DNA from 2 places in the Rhizobium hidalgonense genome. Region 2 is predicted to be linked to the other one. Evidence: riboswitches for the same ligand, from Rfam matches in the RefSeq annotation. Region 2 holds a riboswitch; the other holds the start of a gene.

Region 1 (7,843 bases), 140 kb from region 2:
AAATCCTCAAGTTCATGGGCGACAGCGTGTTGGCGATCTTTCCGACAGGCAGCGAGGAGGGCGAGGATCCCCGGAAGGCCTGCACGGCCGCGCTTGCCGCCGCACGGAATGTTCTGGAGGCAAACGAGGCTCTGAACCTTCAGCGGAAGCGTGAGGGCGGTCCCGATATCGGCGTCGACGTCGTCCTGCATCTTGGCGAGGTCTTCTACGGAAACGTCGGCGCGCGCGGCCGGCTTGATTTCACGGTGATCGGCAGGGCGGTTAACGAGGCCTCGCGGCTGGAGAAACTCTGCGGCGAACTTGGCCAGCACCTTCTGATGTCGGAAAGCTTCGCCGTCGCCTGCGGGACTGCCTGCGAACGTCTGGGATCGTTCGAATTGCGCGGCGTTTCGAAGAGGGCCGATGTGTTCAAGCTTGCCGTGGCTACTCTCTGATTCGAAATATCATAGTGTGTCTGAAAGACGCGCGACGCTGCAGGTCGTAACGGCTCAGATCTCGCCTGACACTTCGCGGCGGCGACGGTCGAGTTCTTCGCTGTAGCGGCGCAGGGTGTGGCTTTCGCTGAGCTGGCCGATCACCTTGCGTTCGATCAGGTTATTGACGACGGCAAGGGCTTCGCTTTCGCTCTTGTCGAAGATCGCCGCCGCCTGCCTGGCGTTCATCTGTGGCTGCAGGAAATCGTTGCGGTAGTGGATGAAATCGGCGAGCGTCTTGCCCTCGTCCTGCGCGTCGGTCGGGTTGGCGTAGATTTCCGGCACCAGCACGAGGCCCAGATATTTGTCGCTCTCCTCGACGAGGATAACGCGCTGGGTGGAGCCGATCGGAAAGGCCTGCTTGAACTCTTCCAGCGTGATACCGGCCCTGGCCTTCTTGACGTCGGCGCGCATCAGCTTGTCCACCGTCAGGTTACGGATCCAGCCGACGTCATGGGCGCTGCGGATGCTTTCGCCGCGCAGATGGAAGCGCCATGTGGCGAAGGAGTAGCCGAAGGTCGAGCGCACGACGAGCGAGGAGGTGATGACGGCGGCGAGCACCAGCGCCGTGATCGGAAAATCGCCGGTAATTTCGAGCGCCAGGAAGGTCATCGTCAGCGGCCCGCCGATGACGGCGACCGCAAGCGAACTCATGCCGACAACGGCATAGATGACGGGCGTCAGCGTCGCATCGGCGAAATAGGGACCGCAATAAGCAAAAAGCTTACCAAGCAGGGCGCCCATGAACAGTGAGGCGAAGAACAGGCCGCCCCTGAAGCCCGAGCCGATCGAGATCGCCGAGGCCAGCGATTTCAACAGAAAGAGGCCGATCAGCGCCGGGACAGCCACGTCGCGGGAAAGGTTGAGATGTAGCGCCCCGTGGCCGGCCGAAAGCACCTGCGGCGAGATCATCGCCAAGAGCCCGACAACGATGCCGCCCAGCGCCGGGCGAAAGGGCGGGGCGATCGCGCTCTTGCGCGCCAGTTCTTCGATGAAGGCGACGCCCTGCATCAGCAGGATGCCGACGCCGGCGCAAAAGACGCCGAGCAGTAGAGCCGGGATATAATCGGCCGGCACGACCGAGCCGAAGCTGCCGATATCGATGGTGAAATCGCCCTCGGTGAGTAATCGCGCGATGAGGGTCGAGACGAGGGCTGAGACGACGACGGGGGTCAGCGACACGATCGTATAGGTGCCGATGATCAGCTCGAAGGCATAGAAAGCGCCGGTCAGCGGTGCGTTGAAGGCGGCGGCGATGGCGCCGGCCGCACCGCAGCCGACGAGCACGCGCAGGTCGGAGCGGCGAAGCTGCAGCTTCAGGCCGAATTTCGAGGCGAGGCCGGCGGCAAGCTGGGTATAACCGGCCTCCAGGCCGACCGAGGCGCCGAAACCGTTGGAAATCAGGTTCTGCACCGCGACGATGATACTGTCGGTCAAGGACAGGCGGCCGCCATGCAGCGCATTCGCCTCGATCGGATCGACCATTGGCTTCTTGCGCCGTTTCGCCAGGACGAAAAGCAGCAGACCGAGCAGGACGCCGCCGACGACGGGGGCGGTGAGCAGCAGCAGCTTGTCTTCGATCAATGAGGAGCTCAGCCTTTCGTCGTCCGATATGCCGAAGACCAGCTGGTGCAATTCATTGGAGACGAAGCTCATACCGGTGACGGCAAGTCCCGAGGCGATGCCGACGACGGCGCCGGCGAGCGACAGGCCGACCTCGCTGCGACGGGTCAGCGCGCGCAACCGCTCCGGATCAAAGAAAACACGCAGCGCGCGCAGGCGGCGCTGATCCAATTTCATAAACATGGCTAGACAACTAGGCGGGGAGAGACCCGGTCAAGGGCGGTGATGCCGTCCGCTTGCCTTGCAATTGCGGCGAAAAGCCGGCGCGAGAGTCAAATATTTATGACGTAAGTCTCTGATAAATGACGATAATTCTGGTAGGGTAAGTCGTGTTTGGCCGAGCGTGCCGCGTCGCAAACGATTGGCCCACCGCCAAGGCCGGTTGACTTCACCCTTGAGCTTGCCTAACCATCCCTCAACGGATGGTCGCCTGACCATCCAGATATAACGGATGGTTCCGGATCGGTGTAATGCCTTTCCGGATGAAAAGGGAATGTGACGGGGCGGACCCAAACCGGGGGCCTTCATCACAGCCGACCCCGCGACTGTAGAGCGGTCAGGGTCTTCCATCCGGCATCGAGCCCTTTCGGCCGGCGGCCTCGCAATGGTGCAGGCGGACGGGACGGGCGACATGCCGGAAAAGCCACTGGACATGCATGGTGATCAACCGGGGTCGGACGCCTCTATTTCTACGAATCGTCCACCTCTTCGCCGATGCAGCCGGGAAGGCGAGGCAGACCCGCTGGCACGATCAGGGGCGACCGTAACGGGTCGCCCCGATCGCCGCCGATACCCGCGAGCCAGGAGACCTGCCATTCGTGCCGGGCAAGAAGCCCACCCCTGGGCAAGAGGCCCGCTGCCAGCACGGAGGTTGTTTTGGCTGAACGATTGAATTCGGCGCGGCCTGGTGCGGCGCCATTGGGTGGCCATTCCGTCCCTCTCGGTGAGGGGCGTGTGATACGCACTTTCCTATCCTCCCTCATTCCTGTGCTCGTCACAGGAATCCAGTGCGCCCAAGTCCTTGGGCGCGGGAGAATTCTTGAGAGTCTGTATGGAGTCATTCACGGCGCGGACGCGCCGTGGCTGGATTCCTGTGACGAGCAAAGGAATGAGGGAGTGTGGCGGGGCGTCGCATTCTCGCACGAGGCCATCTGCGCATGACGATCGCCCCCTCCAACTCCACCCTTATCCTCGGCGGTGCACGCTCGGGCAAATCCCGTTTTGCCGAATCCCTCGTCGTCGCGACCGGCCTCGGTCGCCACTACCTCGCCACCGGCCGCGCCTGGGACGACGAGATGCGGGCGCGCATTGATCAGCACAGGGCCGACCGCGGTCCCTCCTGGACGACGCATGAGGAGCCGCTCGATCTTGTCGGCAAGCTTGCCGCCATCGACGGCGAGGGGCGCATCGTGCTGATCGACTGCCTGACGCTCTGGGTCACCAATCTGATGATGGAGGAGCGTGATTTGGCAGCGGAGTTTACGGCGCTTGCCGATTTCCTGCCTGGCGCCAGGGCGCGGCTCGTTTTCGTTTCCAACGAGGTCGGCCTCGGCATCGTTCCCGACAATCGCATGGCGCGGGATTTTCGCGATCATGCCGGCCGGCTGCACCAATCGATCGCGGCGAAGGCCGCCGAAGTCTATTTTATCGCGGCAGGTCTGCCGATGAAAATGAAGGGTTAAGTCCATGAACCAGCAGAAGATTCCAGCAACCGTCATCACCGGCTTCCTCGGCGCCGGCAAGACGACGATGATCCGCAACCTGCTCACCAATGCCGGGGGCAAGAAGATTGCGCTGATTATCAACGAATTCGGCGATCTCGGTGTCGATGGCGAGGTGCTGAAAGGCTGCGGCGCTGAGAATTGCACCGAGGACGATATCATCGAGCTCACCAATGGCTGCATCTGCTGCACCGTTGCCGACGATTTCATTCCGACGATGACGAAGCTCCTGGAACGAGAGCAGCGGCCCGACCATATCGTCATCGAAACCTCGGGGCTTGCCTTGCCGCAGCCTTTGGTCGCCGCCTTCAACTGGCCCGACATTCGCACTCAGGTGACCGTCGACGGCGTCATCACGGTGGTCGACAGTGCGGCTGTCGCCGCCGGCCGCTTCGCCGACGACCATGATGCCGTTGATGCGGCGCGCAGTGAGGATGCATCGCTCGATCACGAAAGCCCGATCGAGGAACTGTTCGAGGACCAGCTCACTTGCGCCGATCTGATCGTGCTCAACAAGACCGACCTGATCGACGTCGCCGGCCTTGGCCGCGTGCGTGACGAAGTCGCCTCCCGCACCGTGCGCAAGCCGGTGATTATCGAGGCGAAAAACGGCGAGGTTCCGGCCGGCATCCTGCTCGGCCTCGGCATCGGCACGGAGGATGATATCGCCAACCGCAAGTCGCATCACGAGTTGGAGCATGAGGACGGCGCGCCGCACGATCACGATGAATTCGACAGCTTCGTCGTCGAGCTTGGCGCCGTTGCCGATCCCGCCGGCTTCGTCGAAGCGCTGAAGACGATCATCTCAACCCATGACGTGCTGCGCCTCAAGGGCTTCGTCGATATCTCGGGCAAGCCGATGCGCCTGCAGCTGCAGGCGGTCGGCAGCCGCATCGACCATTACTTCGACCGGGCTTGGGGCCTGGGCGAAACGCGCGCAACGCGCCTCGTTGTCATCGGCCTGCACGAAATGGATGAGGGTGCGGTAAGGGCGGCGATCGAGGCGCTGGCGTAAGCCCATGCATCTGCTTCTGGCTCAACAGGGAACGATCAGCGACGGCGAGGAGGCGATCGACCTCGGGCAGACGCCCGGCGATATCCTGTTCCTGTCGGCGGCCGACAGCGAGCTTGCGGCGATCGCGGCCGCCCGTCACGGCGGCGAGGGGCGGCATTCGCTGAGGCTTGCGAGCCTGATGAGCCTCAAGCACCCGATGTCGGTCGATACCTATGTCGAGCGGACAGTGCGGCACGCCAAGCTGATCATCGTGCGCGCGCTCGGCGGCGCCAGCTATTTCCACTATGCACTGGAGGCGCTGCATGCTTGTGCGGCTCGCAGCGGTGCGTTGATTGCCGTGCTGCCGGGCGATGCCAGGCCGGATGCGGGGCTTGTGCCTTTTTCGAATGTCGATCTCGACGATCTGAACGCGCTCTGGGCCTATCTGATCGAAGGCGGCGATGCCAATGCGCGGGCCTTTCTCGATTATGCCGGGGCGATGCTGTCGGGGGCGGAGAAGCCGGCACCGGCCGCACCCTTGATGAAGGCCGGCATCTGGTGGCCGGGGCGGGGGCTGATCGGGGTCGAGGAGTGGCGGCGGGTGGCTCTGGAGGTGCCCTCCTTATCGATGGAGGTTGTGGTACCCCCCTCTGTCCTGCCGGACATCTCCCCCACAAGGGGGGAGATCGGCAAGTCGCTTGGGCTTCCAACAAAAGAAACGTTTGAGAATGCCGCACTTTCGCCGGAAGAGGCGGCACGAGGCCTCTCATCCCCGATCTCCCCCCTTGTGGGGGAGATGTCCGGCAGGACAGAGGGGGGTACCCCAAGCTCGACGGAAGACGTGGAATTCGAACCTACAGTTTCCCCCATCGTCGCCATCAGCTTCTACCGCGCCCTCGTGCAGAGCGGCGAAACCAAGCCGATCGAGGCGTTGATCGACGCTTTGCAGTCGCTTGGCCTGAGGCCGCTGCCGGTCTTTGCCTACAGCCTCAAGGATCCGGTTTCGATGGGCATCATCGAGAGCGTGTTTTCGGCGCTGAAACCCGATGTCGTCATCAACACCACCGGCTTTGCAGTTTCGGCCCCGGGTGCGGACCGGCAGCCGACAGTGCTGGAGGCGGATGGGGCGGTCGTGCTGCAGGCGATCCTGTCGGCCTCGTCGCGGGAGGCATGGGCTGCCTCCTCGCAAGGTCTGTCGGCGCGTGATCTCGGCATGAATGTGGCGCTGCCGGAAGTCGACGGAAGGGTGTTGGCGCGGGCAGTCTCCTTCAAGACGGCGGCGCGCTACGATGCGGCGGTCGAGACGAACATCGTCGCCAGCGAACCAGACGCCGGCCGGGTGCGCTATACGGCGAAACTCGCCGCCAATTGGGCGCGGTTGCGTGGAAGGCCGGCGCGTGACCGGCGCATCGCGCTCGTCATGGCGAACTATCCGAACCGCGACGGTCGGCTCGGCAACGGGGTCGGCCTGGATACGCCGGCCGGCAGCATCGAGGTGCTTCGGGCGATGGAAGCCGCGGGTTATCCGCTTGCCGATATTCCGGCCGACGACGACGCGCTGATCCAGCATCTGATGCAAGGGCCGACCAATTCAGGGCATGACGGCAGGATCATCCGCGAGACGCTTTCCCTGAGTCGCTACAATGGCTTCTTGGAATATCTTCCCAATCAGATTCAGGACGAGGTGAGAGCCCGCTGGGGAGATCCCGAGAGCGATCCGTATTTTCGCGAGGGCGTCTTCGCCCTGCCTTTCGCCCGCTTCGGCGGCGTGCTCGTCGGCATCCAGCCGGCGCGCGGCTACAATATCGATCCCAAAGAAAGTTACCATTCGCCGGATCTCGTGCCGCCGCATGGTTACCTTGCCTTTTATGCTTTCCTGCGGTGCGAGTTCGGCGCCGATGCCGTTATCCACATGGGCAAACATGGCAATCTCGAATGGCTGCCTGGCAAGGCGCTGGCGCTGTCGGAGACATGTTATCCGGAAGCGATCCTCGGGCCGCTGCCGCATCTCTATCCCTTCATCGTCAACGATCCGGGCGAGGGCACCCAGGCCAAGCGCCGGGCGGCCGCCGTCATCATCGACCATCTGACGCCGCCTTTGACACGAGCCGAGAGTTACGGGCCGCTCAAGGATCTGGAAGCGCTGGTCGACGAATATTATGAGGCCTCCGGCGGCGATCCCCGCCGCATCCGGCTGCTCAGCCGGCAGATTCTCGACCTCGTCACCGATATCGGCCTCGACCGGGATGCCGGGATAACGAGCGGCGAAAGCGAGGGCGAGGCGCTGAAGAAGCTCGACGCCTATCTCTGTGACCTCAAGGAGATGCAGATCCGCGACGGGCTGCACGTGTTCGGCGTGTCGCCGCAGGGACGGCTGCTGACGGATTTGACGGTGGCGCTGGCGCGGGTGCCGCGCGGGCTGGGCGAAGGTGGGGATGCGAGTCTGCAGCGGGCGATTGCGGGGGATGCGTTAGGAAACACCTCCCCAACTCTGTTCAGCAAAAACCCCTCCCCAACCCCTCCCCACAAGGGGGAGGGACTTGCCGTTGCGCTCGCGGCTACCTCTGCGATCAGAGATGACGTGGAGACGGTGCGCCCCGCAAGCCCCTCCCACTTGTGGGGAGGGGTTGGGGAGGGGTCTTCCTTCGACCCGCTCGACTGCGACATGGCTGCCCTTTGGGCCGGCCCACGTCCCGCCATCCTCGCGGACCTTCTCGACGCCCCCTGGCGCAGCAACGGCGACACTGTCGAGCGCATCGAGTTGCTGGCGGCCAAACTCGTCTCCGGCGAGATCGCCAGCCCCGCGGAATGGGAGGCGACGAATGCGGTACTCTCCGAGATCGAGACCCGTCTCAAGCCTTCGATCCTCGCCTGCGGACGGGCCGAGATCGAAGGCCTGCTTGCCGGCCTCGACGGCCGCTTCGTCGCGCCCGGCCCCTCCGGCGCGCCGACGCGCGGGCGTCCGGATGTGCTGCCGACAGGCCGCAATTTTTACTCCGTCGACAGCCGCGCCGTGCCGACGCCGGCGGCCT
Region 2 (7,843 bases):
TGCAAGTCAATCGCTTCGACAGTTGGGGTCGGCTGAACGCATCTGAGATCCGGTGAACCCGACGCTGGTAATGGCCGCTACATTCCGATCGAAAGCGCCTCCCGCACCGCCAGTTCGGCCATGGCAAGCGCCGCCTCGCGGGTCCTGGCGGCCGCGATGAAGCGGCCGTTGTGGCAGAAGCTCGCGCCCTCTATGCCGCAAACCGCTTCCAGCTCTCCATTGGTAAGACCGGCCCAGGCTGCCGGCAGATCGGCCCGGAGCTCGAACCCTTCCTCGGCGCGGCGGATACCGGTCACACACCAATCTTTTTCACGCGGGTGGACGACGAACAGCAGGTGATCGGCGCCCGCCTTGACGATGGCCGGACGGAAGGGCATGCCCCTCGGCAATTCCAGAACACGCCCCTGCCCCGCAGCCTGGATTGCCTGATGCACGATCGTCTCGGCTCGTAGTTTTGCAGCACTTTGGCCGATCCTGGCCTCGACGAAACTGCGAGCAATGGCAAGCGCCGCATGGAAAGCGCGATCGTCGGCCTCGGGCTCCGCTTCATCGAAAACCGGTTTCAGCGTCTCCAGCAGCACCGGCAGCGTCAGTCCCGCCAGTGGCCCCGAGGGACTGAGCGCGCCGTTGTCGGTCAGGTCGATCGGCAGCACGAAGCCGGCGTCGAAGGAAGCATGCACCGTCTCGACATCTGCCTCTGGAAGACCGGAGGCAGCGAGATAATCCCTGCCGAAATGCTTCCAGATCAGGCCGAACGAGCTGTAGGGCTGGCCATCTTCGCGCAGCGGCGCGCCGCGCTGATGGTGATCGAATATCCGGGCAGCAGGGTCATAGGTTCCGCCGACATCGTAGATGATGCGGTCTTGACCCGGCGTGATCCAATCCAGCGCCCGGCTGCGGACGATCCGCGCCTGCGGGAAAAGCCCGGTCAGGATGACGCTTGACAGCAATTCGTCGGCATGGAAGCCACCGGAATGAGTGACGAGGAAATCGGGGATCATGAGAGCTTACGCCTTGTCGTTCGCGGAGGTCCGCTTGCGGGTCGGCACCAGATAGCCGTTGCCGGCTGCTATCTCAACCCGTCCGTCACGCATTTCGCTCAGCGCCTGTCGATCGTCGCTTGTTTGTCGTCGCCGAACTTTGCGAGTGACAGACGCCGGTGGCTGCACGTCTCGTCACGCTCTGGATCGACGTTGCCGCCCTCGCAAAACTGCCTATCCTGCGACCATCAGAAGTGGCTAGCGAAATTTGCAAAATCGGAAAGAGGCAGCGCTTGGAAATTCCTCCGCACTTTCATGTTGTCGAGACGGCTGGATGGCTTGTGAACCACCGTATGAACTCCGCTCTCCCCGGCTATCTCATGATCGGTTCCAAGACCGACACGACCGACCTGTCGGATTTGTCCGTAAACGCCTTGGCCGAATTCGGCCCCTTGCTCGCAAGGGCTCAGAGCGCATTGAAGCAGGAATTGAACGCTCAGCGCGTCTATATCGGCCGATACGGGCACACGCCCGGTTATCCGATCCATTTCCATGTGATCCCGATCTATGACTGGGTGGAGGAATTATTCTGGAAGGACGCCCGCTATCGCCTGCTGGCGAATTTCGCAGAGGGACCGGGGGAAACCGCAACGGATGGCGCGGAACTGACGCTGTTTGTCTGGCGTGAGTTCTGCGAACGCGCAATACCGCCGCCCATCACCGGGCCATCGGTCTCAGAGGCCATCCAGTTGTTGCGGGACACAATGGTGTTTCCGGCGCTTTAGGTTTTTGCGCTCAGACGCGACATGCACGAAGAACGTGGCTAAGACAGCGCCGGTTCCGGCTGTCCTGCGACGAGCGCACGAGCGGCTGCTGCGCCGGCATGCAGGCAGATGAGCCCGATCGCGGCCAGAGAATTGATCAGCAGGACATCAGCCACGACCGGCGCCGAAAACGCGCCCTCGCCTGACGGAAGCACCGCCGTTGCGGCAAAGAGCACGCCTTCATAGGCAACGAAGCCGGCGATGAAGGCGCCGGCCATGGTGACGGTAAGGCCGGCAGCGAGACGAAGTACCCCAAGCGCTGCGGCCAGCGATGCCAATGCCGCAACACCGATCGCAAGGCCCCAGGCATAACTGTCCCAGGTCTGGGGATAGCCGAGCACGAGATATCCTACCATCTGGTTGGCGAACCAGGCCAGCAGTACCGCGGTCACCGCCATCCGCCGGGGAAGAATGACGGCCGACACCGCCGCCAGGGCTACGAAGGGTGTGACGCAGGCAAAAAGCAGGCTGAGCGCAACGCTCGCACCTGAAATGAGGACGACCCAGGCAACAGCGAAGCCGGGGACGACAGGGCGCAGGGGAAACTGATTTCGTTCGAGCATCTCGAAACTCCGTTCGGCCGGGCGCACGCGCCCTGCGAAATCATACGCCAGTCCAGAAAAAAGGCCAGTGAGGTCACAGCGCCCCTTTAGGTCGAAATCCCCGGGCGTTCCTCAATCGATGACGTACTGGATATGATGGCGGCCATGCACGGCCGATTTCTGGACATGGGCGCGAACGCCGAAGACCCGGCCGATCATATCCTCCGTCAGCACATCCTCCGGCGCGCCGGAGGCGACGACCTCGCCCTTCTCGAGCACCGCCAGGCTGTCGCAAAACATCGCCGCCAGATTGAGATCATGCAGCGCGACGACAGAGGTGATGCCGAGTTTCGAGATCAGCGAGAGAATGTCGAGCTGATGCTGGATGTCGAGATGGTTGGTCGGCTCGTCGAGCAGCAATTCGCTCGGCGCCTGCGCCAGGGATCGCGCAATATGGACGCGCTGGCGTTCGCCGCCCGACAGCGTCTGCCAGAGCTGGCCCGCCCTCTCTCGCATGCCTACCCGCAACAGGGCCTCTTCGACGGCGGCATCATCCGCGGCGCCCCAGGACGACAGCAGCCCGCGATGCGGCGTGCGGCCAAGCCGCACGACATCTCGTACTGTCAGTTGCGTATCGGTCGCCGACTGCTGCTCGACGAAGGCGACACGGCGCGCAAGGTCTGCGCGCGACAGCGAGGAAATGTCGTCTTCCCCAAGCCTGATGACGCCGCTGCGAGCTTTGCGCAGGCGGCAGATCAATCTGAGCAGGCTCGATTTTCCGGAGCCGTTCGGCCCGAGCAGGCCGAGCACCTTGCCCTTTTCCACGGCCAGGCTGACGCCGTTGACGATGACAGTGTCGCCGGCGGCAAAACTCACCTTGTCGATCCGGATGCTCATGCGCTTCTCCGCACGCGATAGAGAATGACGGCGAAGGCCGGTGCGCCGAACAGCGCGGTGACGACGCCGATCGGCAGGATCTGCTGCGGTATGATGATGCGCGAAACGATATCGGCGCCGACCACGAAGATCGCGCCGCCGAGCGCCGTTGCCGGCAGCAGTCGCCCATGCGACGGCCCGACGAGGAAGCGGGCGGCATGAGGAATGACGAGGCCGACAAAACCGATCGATCCGACCATGCTGACGACGCTTGCCGTCATCGCCGCGGTCGTGCCGAAGAGCACGATCTGGACGCGGCGCACGGAAATGCCGAGCGAGGCTGCCGCATCGGTGCCGAAGGCGAAGGCATCGAGCGCCCGCACATGAGCCATGCAGATGATGAAGCCAATCAGCGCGATCGGCACCGAGAGATAGACATCGGGCCAGCGCACCCCGCTGAGCGAACCGAGAAGCCAGAACAGGATGCCGCGCGCCTGCTCGGCATTCGCCGATGTTGTCACCACGTAGGAGGTCAGCGCATTGAAGAGCTGCGACCCGGCGACGCCGCAAAGAATGATGCGCTCACCGGTTCCCCCGACCCCCGTCGCCAGGAAGCCGACCAGCAGGAAAGCGATGACCGCGCCGATAAAGGCGCCGCTCGAGAGACCAAGAACGCCATAACCGAAGCCGAGGATCGTCACGCAGACGGCGCCGGTCGAGGCGCCGGCGGAGATGCCGAGCACATAGGGTTCGGCCAGCGGATTGCGCAGCAGCGCCTGGAGGATCGCCCCGCAAAGCGACAGCGACGCGCCGGCGCTTGCGGCAACCAGCGCCCGGCTCAGACGATAATCCCAGACGATGCCCTGGTGGATGCGGCTGAGTTCGAAATCCGTTCCGAACAGCCGGTTCAAGACGGCCTCTGCCGTCGTCGCAAGCGGGATGGCGATCTCGCCGATGGAAACGGCAAGGCTGACCATCAGCCCGAGAAGCAGAAACGCTGCAATGGTGAGCGCTACCGGCGCCCACCATCCCTGTTTCCTGGCGGAGATCGCGCTCACTGCGAAAGGCCGAAAGACTTGATGCCGTTCGCCAATGTCTCGATGCCGTCGATCGTCCGGATCGTCGGGTTCATCGACTGCGCGTCCATCATCACGAAGTGCTTGTTCCTGACGGCATCCAATTCCCTTGTGACCGGGTCGTTCTCGAGGAAGTCGACCTTGACCTTGGGATCGTCGGCCGCGTAGCGGCGGCGATCCATCGTCGCGATGACGATGACTTGAGGGTTTGCCTGGGCGATGGTTTCCCAGCCGACCAGCGGCCATTCCTCTTCCGTCGTCACGACGTTCCTCGCACCGATCGTCTTCAGGATATAGGCCGGTGCGCTGTTCTTGCCGGCAATAAAGGCGTCGCCGTTGACGTCCTTGCTGGAGAACCAGAAGACCACCGGCAGGTTCTTGCCCGATGCGCCTGAAATCGACGCCACGGCATCGGCCTCGCGCTTCTGCAGCTGCGCGATCAATGCATCGCCGCGCTCCTTGACGTCGAAGATCTCAGAGAGTTCGGCAATTTCCTGGTAGATCAGGTCCATCGTGAACAGCTCCTTGCGCACGCCGTCACCGCCGTCGGTGTTGACCTTGGCGACGCAATCGGCCGGCGCGAGATAGGTATTGATCCCGAGGTCGGCGAACTGCTCGCGTTTGCCGACCGAGCCCTGCGCGCCGACATGCCATTCGAACTCGGCCGCCACCAGATCAGGCTCCTGCCCGACGACGGATTCGAAGCTCGGATCGTTGTCGGCAAGCCGCTTGATCTTGCTGTTGGCCTCGGCATATTGCGGCAGGACGGGACCGACCCAGACGGCCGTACCCGTGATCTTGTCGGCAAGGCCGAGCGAAAAGAGGACTTCGGTCATGCCCTGGCCGATCGAGACGATCTTTGCCGGTGCCTTCTGGAAGGTCACCGGCTGGCCGCAATTGGTGATGGTCAGCGGATATTGGGTTGCGGCAAGGCTTGGTGCCGCAAGGCCTGCGAGCCCGAAGGCAAATGTCATGGTGGCGAGAATTTGGCGCATGGAAAACCTCGATGAAGGGAAAAGAGGGGCAGAAATCACGCTTACGCGTAGATTACGCCGCAGGAGGCCCAATCGAGACGGATGCATGCCGATATGAGGCAAAGGTTCAGAAGGTCAATCATGTCTGTTCCTTGTCCGGGCATCCCCGCCCGGTTGATTGGATCGTGATTGACGGCAGGTCTCCTGGCTTGCGGATATACGCCGTTTCAACCGCCTTCCCGCACGCTATGCGCAGTGGCTGGGCCAAGGCCCCTGGGGATGGACGCTGAAGCGCTCGCCCCGGGATGATGGACAATCCGCTTACAGTTGCGGGGGCAGCCACGGTCTCGGTCCCTACTGGGTCGTCCTCACCGTGTTCCCTATTAATCCCCTTGGAGTCATCTTCAGGGAACCGTCGCCCCCAGTTACGTCGCCTGCCCGGGCGGCGTCAATGACTATTGCGGGGGAGTTGAGAAATGGAGAGGGAACGTGGGAGCGCTGTCTGTCGTGGCTCGCGGCATCCGCCAACGTCCCTCATGCTGCGATGCGCAGCCTGCGAGTGCGATGCCTCGAAGCACGCGCCGCAACGCTGCGCCTTGCTACAACGCATCCAGCGGGATCTTCAGATAGCGCCGGCCATTATCCTCCGGCTCGGGCAGCCGTCCGCCGCGGATGTTGACCTGTAGCGCGTGTAGCATCAGCTTCGGTTTCGGCAGCGTTCGGTCGCGTGCCTGGCGCAGCGCCACGAAGCCGGCCTCGTCGATGCCTGATATATGCGGATTGGCGCGCTTCTGGGCGGCCACCGTGCTTTCCCAGCGCGGGTGACGGCCCCCGGGCTGATAGTCGTGGCCGGAAAACAGCCTGATGTCCTCGGGCAGCGACAGGATCGCCTGGATCGAGTGCCAGAGGGCGCTGGCGCTGCCGCCGGGGAAATCCGTGCGCGCCGTGCCGGAATCCGGCGTGAACACGGTGTCATGAACGAAGGCGGCGTCACCGATCACATAGGTCACCGAGGCAAGCGTGTGGCCGGGCGAGAACATCACGCGGGCTTCAAGCCCGCCGATCTCGAAAGTGTCGCCATCGCCAAACAGCCGATCCCATTGCGAGCCGTCGGCTTCGAACTTCGGCCAGTTGTAGATCTCCTTCCAGAGCCGCTGGACGTCGGTGACATGGGCGCCGATCGCCGTCGGCGCGCCGGTCTTTCCTTTGAGGTAATGCGCGGCGGAGAAATGATCGGCATGTGGATGCGTGTCGAGGATCCACTCGACCGCCAGCCCCTCGCTTTCGATATGCGCGAGGATGGCATCGGCATTGGCCGTTCCCGTCGCACCCGACATCTCGTCGAAATCAAGCACCGGGTCGATGACGGCGCAGCGTTTCGTCGCCGGGTCTGAAACGACGTATTGCACACTGCTGGTGCGGGGTTCGAAGAAGGCCTTCACATCAGCCGCCTGCCCCGTCCGTTTTTCCAGCCAGCGGCGCGCGCCGGCAAGATCGAAGCCCAGATTTTGACCGAACGCCTCGACATCCCCGGGCTTCATCCGCCCGTCCAGCACTTCGCCGAGCGCATAGAGCGTCAGCGCCCGCGTGCCGCTCTTGCAATGGGCAACGATCGGTCCCTTCGCTTGCGTCATCGCGGCCTGGAAGGCGTGAATATCGGCCTCGGTGATCTCGGTCCCCTTCACCGGCACGAAGCTGTAGGCGAGCCCGGCGGCGGCTGCGGAAGCCTTCTCCGCTGCATTGCCGGGTTGCCCCGGCTCCTCCCCATCCGGCCGGTCATTGATGACGGCGGCAAAGCCGTCTGCCGCGAAAGCGGCAAAACCGGCGGCATCGGGCTGCCCCGCCACCGATATCTGTTCATTGACCTTCACGGATGTCATCGAAGCCCCCGCGCTGCCTGCATCATACAGTATCGCATGTATATCGATACAATCTCATAAGTATATTGTTGAGCGCAAGGATGCGCGCTCTACCATGCTGCAAGCCTCACGTCCTATAGTGCCGGCGCGGAGAAATATTTGCGCGGCACCTTCTCTGTAAAGCGATGCATCTCCTGTTCGACAGCGAGCGCCCTGTCCTTCACGATGCCAATCTCTTTTTCCACCATGCCCGCTATCAGCCAGCTGTAGGCGACAGCCATCATGGTCGGGAGAAGGCAAATCCCGGTGACGCCGAGAAAATAGCGAATGCGAATGGCCTCTCCCGCAAAGGCAGAGCACAGTACCAGAAGAACGAAAGCGATGGCGCCGACAACAAGCGCCGCGTAGCTGACAGCCTTATCGTAAGAATACATGTTTTCGCTGTACGGTGCCTGCGAACGACGCTGGTTCCAGATATGAAGGTTCAATTTCTGAGCCTCCACATCCGCCGTCATCCAAGCGCTTGTCTCCTCGCTGCCCGGCAAGATCTTTTCCGGTTTCGGTACCGATCGGTAAAGCGCCAGAGCCCGCGCAATGGTCTCGTCGGTCTGCCTCATGGCGCGATCGTATTGCTTCAAAGCCGGCGTGCGTATCTCGCGAAACGAAAAATACGCCAGATTCAACGCAACGCTGATTTGAAGAACAGACTGCA

What was found. A riboswitch is a leader RNA that binds a small molecule or an ion and turns the genes downstream of it on or off. The one in region 2 is predicted to bind cobalamin.
Region 1: it holds a riboswitch for cobalamin, as region 2 does, so the genes downstream of both, cobU (bifunctional adenosylcobinamide kinase/adenosylcobinamide-phosphate guanylyltransferase) here and FFM81_RS08065 (ABC transporter substrate-binding protein) in region 2, are expected to answer to the same signal.

Annotation. Positions count from the first base shown of each region.
Region 1 is NZ_CP054027.1:1,845,258-1,853,100, forward strand. It holds gene FFM81_RS08755 (adenylate/guanylate cyclase domain-containing protein) at 1-434, shown strand, start outside; gene FFM81_RS08760 (chloride channel protein) at 489-2,279, opposite strand; cobalamin riboswitch at 2,532-2,927, shown strand; gene cobU (bifunctional adenosylcobinamide kinase/adenosylcobinamide-phosphate guanylyltransferase) at 3,254-3,778, shown strand; gene cobW (cobalamin biosynthesis protein CobW) at 3,783-4,832, shown strand; gene cobN (cobaltochelatase subunit CobN) at 4,837-7,843, shown strand, end outside.
Region 2 is NZ_CP054027.1:1,709,939-1,717,781, reverse strand. It holds gene FFM81_RS08090 (MYG1 family protein) at 78-1,001, opposite strand; gene FFM81_RS08085 (HIT family protein) at 1,274-1,765, shown strand; gene FFM81_RS08080 (hypothetical protein) at 1,804-2,367, opposite strand; gene FFM81_RS08075 (ABC transporter ATP-binding protein) at 2,479-3,243, opposite strand; gene FFM81_RS08070 (FecCD family ABC transporter permease) at 3,240-4,280, opposite strand; gene FFM81_RS08065 (ABC transporter substrate-binding protein) at 4,277-5,293, opposite strand; cobalamin riboswitch at 5,450-5,704, opposite strand; gene blh (bifunctional sulfur transferase/dioxygenase Blh) at 5,872-7,152, opposite strand; gene FFM81_RS08055 (hypothetical protein) at 7,266-7,843, opposite strand, start outside.